One region of the Chryseobacterium metallicongregator genome, then DNA from elsewhere that is predicted to be linked to it. Evidence: riboswitches for the same ligand, from Rfam matches in the RefSeq annotation. Region 1 holds a riboswitch; the other holds the start of a gene.
The links. A riboswitch is a leader RNA that binds a small molecule or an ion and turns the genes downstream of it on or off. The one in region 1 is predicted to bind cobalamin.

Region 1 (4,360 bases):
ATTCTGGCTCAGATTCTTTATCCCTATGCTAAAAACCGTGCGGATATTGATTTGTTGAGAGTAATAAGAATGCTTTCCATTCATGATCTTGTGGAGATTGAAGCCGGAGATACTTTTATTTTTGATGAAAAAGCAATGGTAGGAAAGTTTGAAAGAGAGAAAGCTTCTGCTCAGAAAATCTTTGGAATTCTGGATGAACCTTTGCGCACAGAATTTTTTAATTTATGGCTTGAATTTGAGGATGAGAAAACTCCTGATGCTATTTTTGCGTGTGGGATCGACAGAATCATGCCGTTTATCTTAAATTCTCATACTTCCGGAAAGAGCTGGACTGAGGCTGGAGTGACTGAAAGACAAATCCGAAATATGCTTGAAAATGCGATCAGCAGAGCATCAGATGAAATGGGAGAGGCTTTTGAGCTTTTATTGAGTAAAAGCCTGGAAACAGAAAAAGTATTGAAATAATTTAAAAAGACACTGCCCGGTTACTGAGCAGTGTCTTTTTATAGATCATCTGAAACGTTTTAAGAGGATAGTAATAAGTAATTGTCGGGATTTAATAAAATTCCTTTTTTAGAATAAAACCCCGTCATATTGTTCGGTACATAAAATCCCAGTACAAAATTCTTATAAGAAGTATCCAGTTTGAATTTTACTTCTTTTCCATCTTTAGACCAGACCGGATTTTTAACGATAATGATTGTATTGCGGGTTTCTTTTCCATCAATGTATTCATATAATTTGAGCTGAAGAGTCTTTGTTTTTTTCATAGGCTCTGTGAATTTTACCACGATATTATTGAGATCAGCTTTCTCAAAGTCTTTGTTATTGGAATTGAGAACGGAAGGCTGGGAAATTTGGTTTTCTATTTTCTTCGTCCATTTTAATAATGGAACATATAATTTTTCCAGGTTCTTTTCTTTTTTATAAAGTTCTATAAGCTTCTCAGAAAATAAATTCTGAGCAATAAAACCGCGTCGGATATTCACTTTATGGTAGATTGCTGAAAGGCTGTCTGTTTTTTCCTTTGGAAAATTTTCTTTAATGAATAAATCGTAAACAGCCCATGTCATATATTCATTGAATGAATTTATTCCCACGTATCCTGATTTTTTATCCCAATTCGTAAGGTTGAAGCTTTCCGTTATCTCCTTTGAATAGTGTTCTGAAATAGGATTTACATATCCATGATCGATTTCTGAAAATACAGTGTGATTATCAAGAATTCTCCTGGCAATATTATTTTTTAAATTTCCAAGAATAAGATCTTTTCCGATATCAGGAAAATCAACGGTTAATGAGCTATTGATTTCTCTGTGGCAATTTTGTCCGCCTACTAAAGGAGAAATGGCGATAACATAGGATTTAGTATTTTTATTTTTAGGTTGTCCGGCAATTTTATCCAGGAATGCATAGGTATCATTGATGTAATAATACTCTTTGTAATTAGCAATTAAAGTATTATAAAACTGTTGATGATTTTTATAAAAGGCTCTGTAATTCGATTTCTTTACAAAATCATTGATAAGCTCCAGATTTTCATCTACTTCTTTAGGACCAAAGGAATTGAAAGGAAAGTCTCTTTTAAGTAAACCTTTTTCATCAAAAGAAAATGCATAGAAATCAGTTCGGAAGCCTAAGAATTTTTTCCAGTCTTTTCTTGAATAATTGACTTGTTTCAGCAGAGGATGATCTTTTACAGGTTCAAAATATGTAATAATTTCATCGTAATACGGTGGGATTTTCTGAACATCATAAGGATCTGTTCTGCCATATTCAGTGAGGGCCAGAATAATATTTCCCAATTCGTAACTTTCCGAAAGTTCAATTTTTACGTCTTTTTGTGCTCTTAATGAAATTGAAAGGATAAGGGTAATGATTAAAATAATCTTTTTCATGAAATATCGGTTCTTCTATAGTTTTTAGTGACAGCAATGTAAAAATAATTTTTTTGCCATGCTAAAAGTAAATAAAAAACAAATGAATTTCAATCAATTTTTGGCTGAGAAATAATATGTTGTTTTTGAAGGTGAAAATTTCGGGCGGCCAATGGCCGCCCGAAGCTTTATTATTTATAGTATCTGAATTGGTTTCTTGAATTCGTCAATCGCTACAAAAGTAAAATCACCTATAATTGCTTTTTCTCTTTCATAGGAATACATCTGCTCTGTGTAAATTTCAACGTTTACTTTCATACTGGTTTTTCCAACATATGAAACTTTTCCGATCAGCTCAACGATGGTTCCGGCAGGAATAGGTTTTTTGAAATCAATCTTATCACTGCTTACCGTTACCACTCTTTTTCTGGCAAAACGGGTTGCTGTGATAAAAGCTACTTCGTCCATCAGCTGCATCGCTGTACCTCCAAAAAGAGTATCATAATGATTGGTTGTATTAGGGAAAACCGCTTTAAAGATTCTGGTTTCGGATGCTTCAATTCTTTCTTCTGTAGTCATATATCATTATTAATTAAAGCGATAAGAAATGATATTAAAACAACAGAATAATGACAGGAACTTACAGAACTCCTGAAACAATCCATCAGATCAATACAACTTCAAATCGCGAAAGTTACATGTTTAAGAAAAAGGCAGGTCTCCTGACTTGTAGCATCATTTATCTCCTTCCCATGCCTCGCACAGTGGATCTTTGATAAAGATTTCAGCTACTTACAGTTGCGCGACAGTCCGTGATTTTCACACGGTTCCCTTTTAATCTGCAGTGATGCAGAACCAATTTCTGTGATGAATAAGTGTAAAACTTTTTCGGGTGCAAAAATAATGAATTTATTCCGGATTATGATAAATAATCTGGCTGATTACTCTTCCTTTCTTAATCGTCCAGAGTGTAGTGTATCTGTTTTCTCCTGAACCGTTTATCATATAAAGGAAAATATTATCGTTGTCAAGGGAAGTTACTCCAATGTTCTCAAAATCCATGGTAGGCTGGAACATGTTTTTAATGGCTTCTCTTACAAAAACAGAACCTCTTCCGGGTTGCTGGACTCTAATAGATTTGATTTCGGTCATTCCTTCAGGAAGATCATTCCCGATTCCCCATGGTTTCACTTTATCAATGGTGAGAATTTTTCCATCGGCATCTTTTTCCTTTTTACGGTATCCGGCATTGGAAGGATAAATATCAATCACTACTTTGCTTCTTTGGGCAGTAGGAATCTTAGGGTCAGAATTGTCAGTGAAAATAAGGGATTTTCCATTTTTAGATTTAGAAGGAGTGTAGGCAGGAAGCTGGTCCACATAGGCAATACGTCCTTTATTCACCATTCCTTCTTTATCAAGAGTTTCATAACGTACAAAAGGCTTGTCATCATCCTGTTTCTCCGGATATTTGATCCAGATCCACTCTGTTTCTCCTGGAGCAGGTTTTACATAAACAAAAACATCTCCTTTACGCATACGGATCTTGTCTACAATTTTTCGGTAGTCGTCTTTATGTACACGTACGTTGGCATATCCTTCTTCAGCTTTTACAACTCCAAAAGGAACTTTTGTCTGCCCTTTTACAAAAGCTATAGATAAAATACTGAATGCAGATAAATAGAATGCTTTATTTATAAAAGTCATCATGAAATTTTTTTTGATCCCCAAATATATAAATTAAATACTTTTCGGGAGATAATTATACCGCTGCAGTTCTTTAAAATCTTGTATTTGTTTTAGATGGCCGTCAGAAAGCAGATATAGGTGGTCTGAAATATCAAGAACTTCCTGATAATTATGATCAGAAATAATGAATCCCTTATTCGCAGAATGTTCAATGATCGCTGTTTTCAATGCTGCAGAGATTTTCGGAGAAAGGCTATGGAAGGGTTCATCCAGTAAAACAAAATCTGCTTCAGAATAAATAATCATTAAAGCTTCAATAACCCTTTGCTCACCTCTGGAAAGATTTTTAGGTTTCTCTGACAAAAAAGGACGGATCAGATCTGAAGTGAATAATAGATCTGTATTTTTCTTATTACAAAAAAGAGGAATTAAGCTTTTAACGGTATTGTATTTCGGCAAGAAAATGTCCTGTGGCAGGTAAGCAATTCTGTTTTTTCTATCGGAAATACTTTTCAGAACTTTGTCATTGTATCTTATAAACTGAGTATCACTACTGACAGTTCCAAAAATAATTTTTAATAATGTTGATTTTCCAACACCATTTCTGCCCAGAATTCCAATAATCTGCCCGGTTTCACATCCTAAATAAATATCTTGCAGGATATTATGATCTTTAAAAGACTTGGTTATGCTGTCAATATGAAGCTTACTCATAAAATTCCTGTTATTATTTTGACCATTACACAGACAAATACCGTGAATCCCCAAAGGAAACTTCTGGAAAATCCTAAATT
Region 2 (4,360 bases), on a different contig from region 1:
CAGCAAATTTATTAACTATCTTTAATTTTCCGGTTATCTTTTATATTAATTTAACAACATAAACAATCCGCTTTTCTTCTAAAACACCCGCCACAACTCAATCATTTCCAATAGATTACAGTAAAAAAACTATTGATTACATAAAATATCTTTTTCGTTATTATAAAATACTTATATTTACCACCAAGGAGTTCTTAAAACCTTCTTTATCAACCGAAACTGGTTACACTTAGCTGTGTATTAAAAGGGAATCGTGTGTAAATCACGAACTGTCGCGCAACTGTAAGTAACATACAAAAAGTTTTTATCAATTGATATCCACTGTATATTTTTTATATGGGAAGGATGATAAAAACAGTTACAAGTCAGGAGACCTGCCTATTTCGTATTGACGATGCTTTCGCGATTTGAAGCTTACAGTCAGGTATGATGCGATATGGATATAGTACGATAACTTTTTTATCAAACTGTGTTATTTTTTTTGAAATGAATATGAGCGTACGTTTCGTGCTTCTCATGATTCTGTAGCTCATTCGTATCCCCTTTCCGTAATTTTTCTTTCTTAATAAAGCACCGCGAAGTTTACAGAGAACTTTTTATAGGATTTAATCAATGTAAAAAGGGATAAGGTGTACCAAAGCAATTTTAATTATTCGTGGAGTTCCAACAGGTTTATTTTACAAACCTGTACAATCAGAGTTTCTCAAAATTCCCAACATCAGCACAATGGGAAGATGTCTCAACTCCTTTCCTACTTTTTACTTTTTACTCAAAAGCGATGTCTTTACAGCTCTTCCGCTTCTTTAATAACAAACAAATTTCAACTCAACAATAAATATTATAATGATCAAAAATGAAAATTGGAAGTCGCCCGGCTTAAAATTCCGGGAGGCTATGGAAAAAGAAAATCCCCTTCAGATTGTTGGAGCTATCAATGCAAACCATGCATTATTGGCACAGCAGGCTGGTTTTAATGCCATTTATCTTTCAGGAGGAGGTGTTGCTGCAGGGTCTTTAGGAATTCCTGATTTAGGAATTACGACTCTGGATGATGTACTCATAGATGTTCAGCGTATTACTAATATTTGTGATTTACCACTTTTGGTAGATATTGATACAGGATTTGGGCCTTCTGCTTTTAATGTTGCCCGAACTATAAAATCATTAATCAAAGCCGGAGCAGCAGCCATTCACATTGAGGATCAGGTAGGTGCAAAACGTTGCGGACACCGCCCCGGAAAAGAAATCGTAAGCAAAGAGGAAATGGTAGATAGACTTAAAGCAGCTGCAGATGCCCGTACCGATGAAAATTTTGTGATTGGAGCCAGAACAGACGCCTTTGCAAATGAAGGTCTTGAAAAAACGCTAGAAAGAGCCATCGCCTACAAAGAAGCCGGTGCAGATTTCATTTTTGCTGAAGCAGTTCCTGACTTAAGCTTTTATCAAAAATTTGTTGATGCTTCCGGAATACCGGTACTTGCCAATATCACTGAGTTTGGAATGATTAAAATGTACACTGTAGAAGAACTGAAAAGTGCAGGTGTAGGGCTCATCCTCTACCCTCTTTCCGCTTTCAGAGCTGCCAATAAAGCCGCGCAGAATGTATATCATCACATCCGCAAAGATGGAACACAAGCGCATGTACTGGACACAATGCAGACCAGAGAAGAACTCTATCAAAGCATTGGCTACCATGATTATGAACAAAAATTAGATAACCTTTTTAAACAAAATACTCATGTCAACGAATAGCGAACCAACATTTAAGCCTAAAAAAAGCGTAGCACTTTCCGGAGTGACAGCAGGTAATACCGCTCTTTGCAGTGTAGGAAAAAGCGGAAATGATCTCCATTACAGAGGCTATGACATCCTGGATCTTGCAGAAAGAGCGCAATTTGAGGAAGTAGCCTATCTTCTGATTTATGGCCAGCTGCCTACTGAAGCTCAACTCAAAAATTATAAAGCAAAATTAAAATCACTGAGAGGACTTCCCCACTCTGTAAGAAATATCTTAAAAAGTATTCCGGCGGCCGCACATCCCATGGACGTTATGCGTTCGATGGTTTCAGCAATTGGAAGTATTCAGCCGGAAAAAGATGATCACAATGTAGCCGGAGCAAGAGATATTGCAGATAAATTATTAGCATCATTCAGTTCCGGGCTTTTATACTGGTATCACTATACCCACAATGGCAAAGAAATCAATGTAGAAACTGATGATGATACTATTGGCGGGCATTTCCTTCACCTTTTACATGGTAAAAAAGCTCCTGATTCATGGGTGAAAGCAATGGAAATATCTCTTAATCTGTATGCTGAACATGAGTTTAATGCTTCTACTTTTACCGCACGTGTCATTGCCGGAACCTCATCAGACTTTTATTCTTGTATCACAGGAGCTATTGGTGCTTTGAGAGGTCCAAAACATGGAGGAGCCAATGAGGTGGCTTTTGAAATCCAAAGCCGCTACAATTCTCCTGATGAAGCAGAAGAAGACATTAGAAAACGTATTGCCAACAAAGAAGTAATCATCGGATTCGGACATCCTGTTTATACCATATCGGACCCAAGAAATGTAGTCATTAAAAAAGTAGCCAAAGAACTTTCCGAGGAAGCCGGAGATATGCTGCTGTACAATATTGCTGAAAGACTGGAAACTGTGATGTGGGAAGAAAAGAAAATGTTCCCCAATCTGGACTGGTTCTCAGCAGTATCTTACCATCTGATGGGAGTTCCTACCCTGATGTTTACTCCACTATTTGTGATTTCAAGAGTCACAGGATGGAGCGCACACATTATTGAACAAAGACAGGATGGAAAAATTATCCGCCCAAGTGCCAATTATACAGGTCCTGAAAATAAAGACTTTGTCAACATCGAAAACAGAAAATAAAAAAATCAATTCATAATTAAACTAAAAAATAAAGATGTCATCACACATTTCAAACGAAAGACCACAACCGGATCAGGTATTAGCAGATATTGCAGATTATGTGTTAAGCTATGAAATCAAAAATGATTTAGCCTGGAAAACAGCGCACTACTGTTTATTAGACACGGTCGGATGCGGATTGGAAGCACTGACTTATCCTGCATGTACCAAACTTTTAGGACCTATCGTAAAAGGTACTGTTGTTCCAAACGGAGCTAAAGTTCCTGGTACACAATTTCAGCTGGATCCGGTACAGGCTGCTTTCAACATCGGGGCAATTATCCGCTGGCTGGATTTCAATGACACCTGGTTAGCTGCTGAATGGGGACATCCTTCAGACAATCTGGGAGGAATTTTAGCAACAGCAGACTGGCTTTCAAGAACAAATATTGCGGAAGGAAAAGCTCCGTTAAAAATGAAACAGGTTCTGGAAGCAATGATCATCGCCCATGAAATTCAAGGAGTTATCGCATTGGAAAATTCATTCAACAAAGTAGGTTTAGACCATGTATTATTGGTAAAATTAGCCTCTACAGCCGTTGTCGGAAAACTGATCGGCTTAACCCGTGATGAGCTGATCAATGCCGTTTCATTAGCATTTGTAGACGGACAATCTTTAAGAACATACCGCCATGCTCCCAATACCGGAAGCCGTAAATCCTGGGCAGCAGGAGATGCCACTTCAAGAGCTGTACGTCTGGCATTAATTGCCCAAACAGGTGAAATGGGCTATCCATCAGTATTAACAGCGAAAACATGGGGATTCTATGATGTATCTTTCAAAGGAAATGAATTCAAATTCCAGAGAGAATATGGTTCTTACGTTATGGAAAATGTTTTGTTCAAAATTTCATTCCCTGCAGAATTCCACTCTCAGACAGCTGTAGAAGCAGCAATGACTTTACATCATCAGTTAAAAAAATCAGGAAAATCATCTGAAGATATCAAGAAAATAACCATCCGTACCCACGAAGCATGCATTCGCATCATTGATAAAAAAGGTCCATTAAACAACCCTGCTGACCGTGATCACGCTATCCAGTATATGGTAGCAGTTCCATTGATCTTCGGAAGGCTGACTGCTGCAGACTATGAAGATAACATAGCATCAGATCCAAGAATCGACATCCTTCGTGATAAAATTGAATGTGTGGAAGATGTACAGTTCACCACAGATTATCATGATCCTGAAAAACGTTCCATTGCCAATGCTTTAACGGTAGAATTAAACGACGGAACCGTGCTGGACGAAATCGTAGTAGAGTATCCAATCGGTCACAAACGCAGAAGAGAAGAAGGAATTCCTGAACTGATCAAGAAATACAAAGTAAATCTTGCCAGAATTTTCCCGGAAAAACAACAGAGAATTGTATTAGAAAATTCTTTAGAATACGATACGCTTGTTAACCTGGATGTCAACGAATTCGT

Region 2: it holds a riboswitch for cobalamin, as region 1 does, so the genes downstream of both, prpB (methylisocitrate lyase) here and REB14_RS10850 (acyl-CoA thioesterase) in region 1, are expected to answer to the same signal.

Annotation. Positions count from the first base shown of each region.
Region 1 is NZ_JAVIXS010000006.1:512,624-516,983, forward strand. It holds gene REB14_RS10840 (HD domain-containing protein) at 1-465, shown strand, start outside; gene REB14_RS10845 (DUF4932 domain-containing protein) at 525-1,898, opposite strand; gene REB14_RS10850 (acyl-CoA thioesterase) at 2,073-2,456, opposite strand; cobalamin riboswitch at 2,573-2,752, opposite strand; gene REB14_RS10855 (hypothetical protein) at 2,787-3,587, opposite strand; gene REB14_RS10860 (ATP-binding cassette domain-containing protein) at 3,618-4,280, opposite strand.
Region 2 is NZ_JAVIXS010000007.1:57,910-62,269, reverse strand. It holds cobalamin riboswitch at 204-396, shown strand; gene prpB (methylisocitrate lyase) at 844-1,752, shown strand; gene prpC (bifunctional 2-methylcitrate synthase/citrate synthase) at 1,739-2,893, shown strand; gene REB14_RS11735 (bifunctional 2-methylcitrate dehydratase/aconitate hydratase) at 2,928-4,360, shown strand, end outside.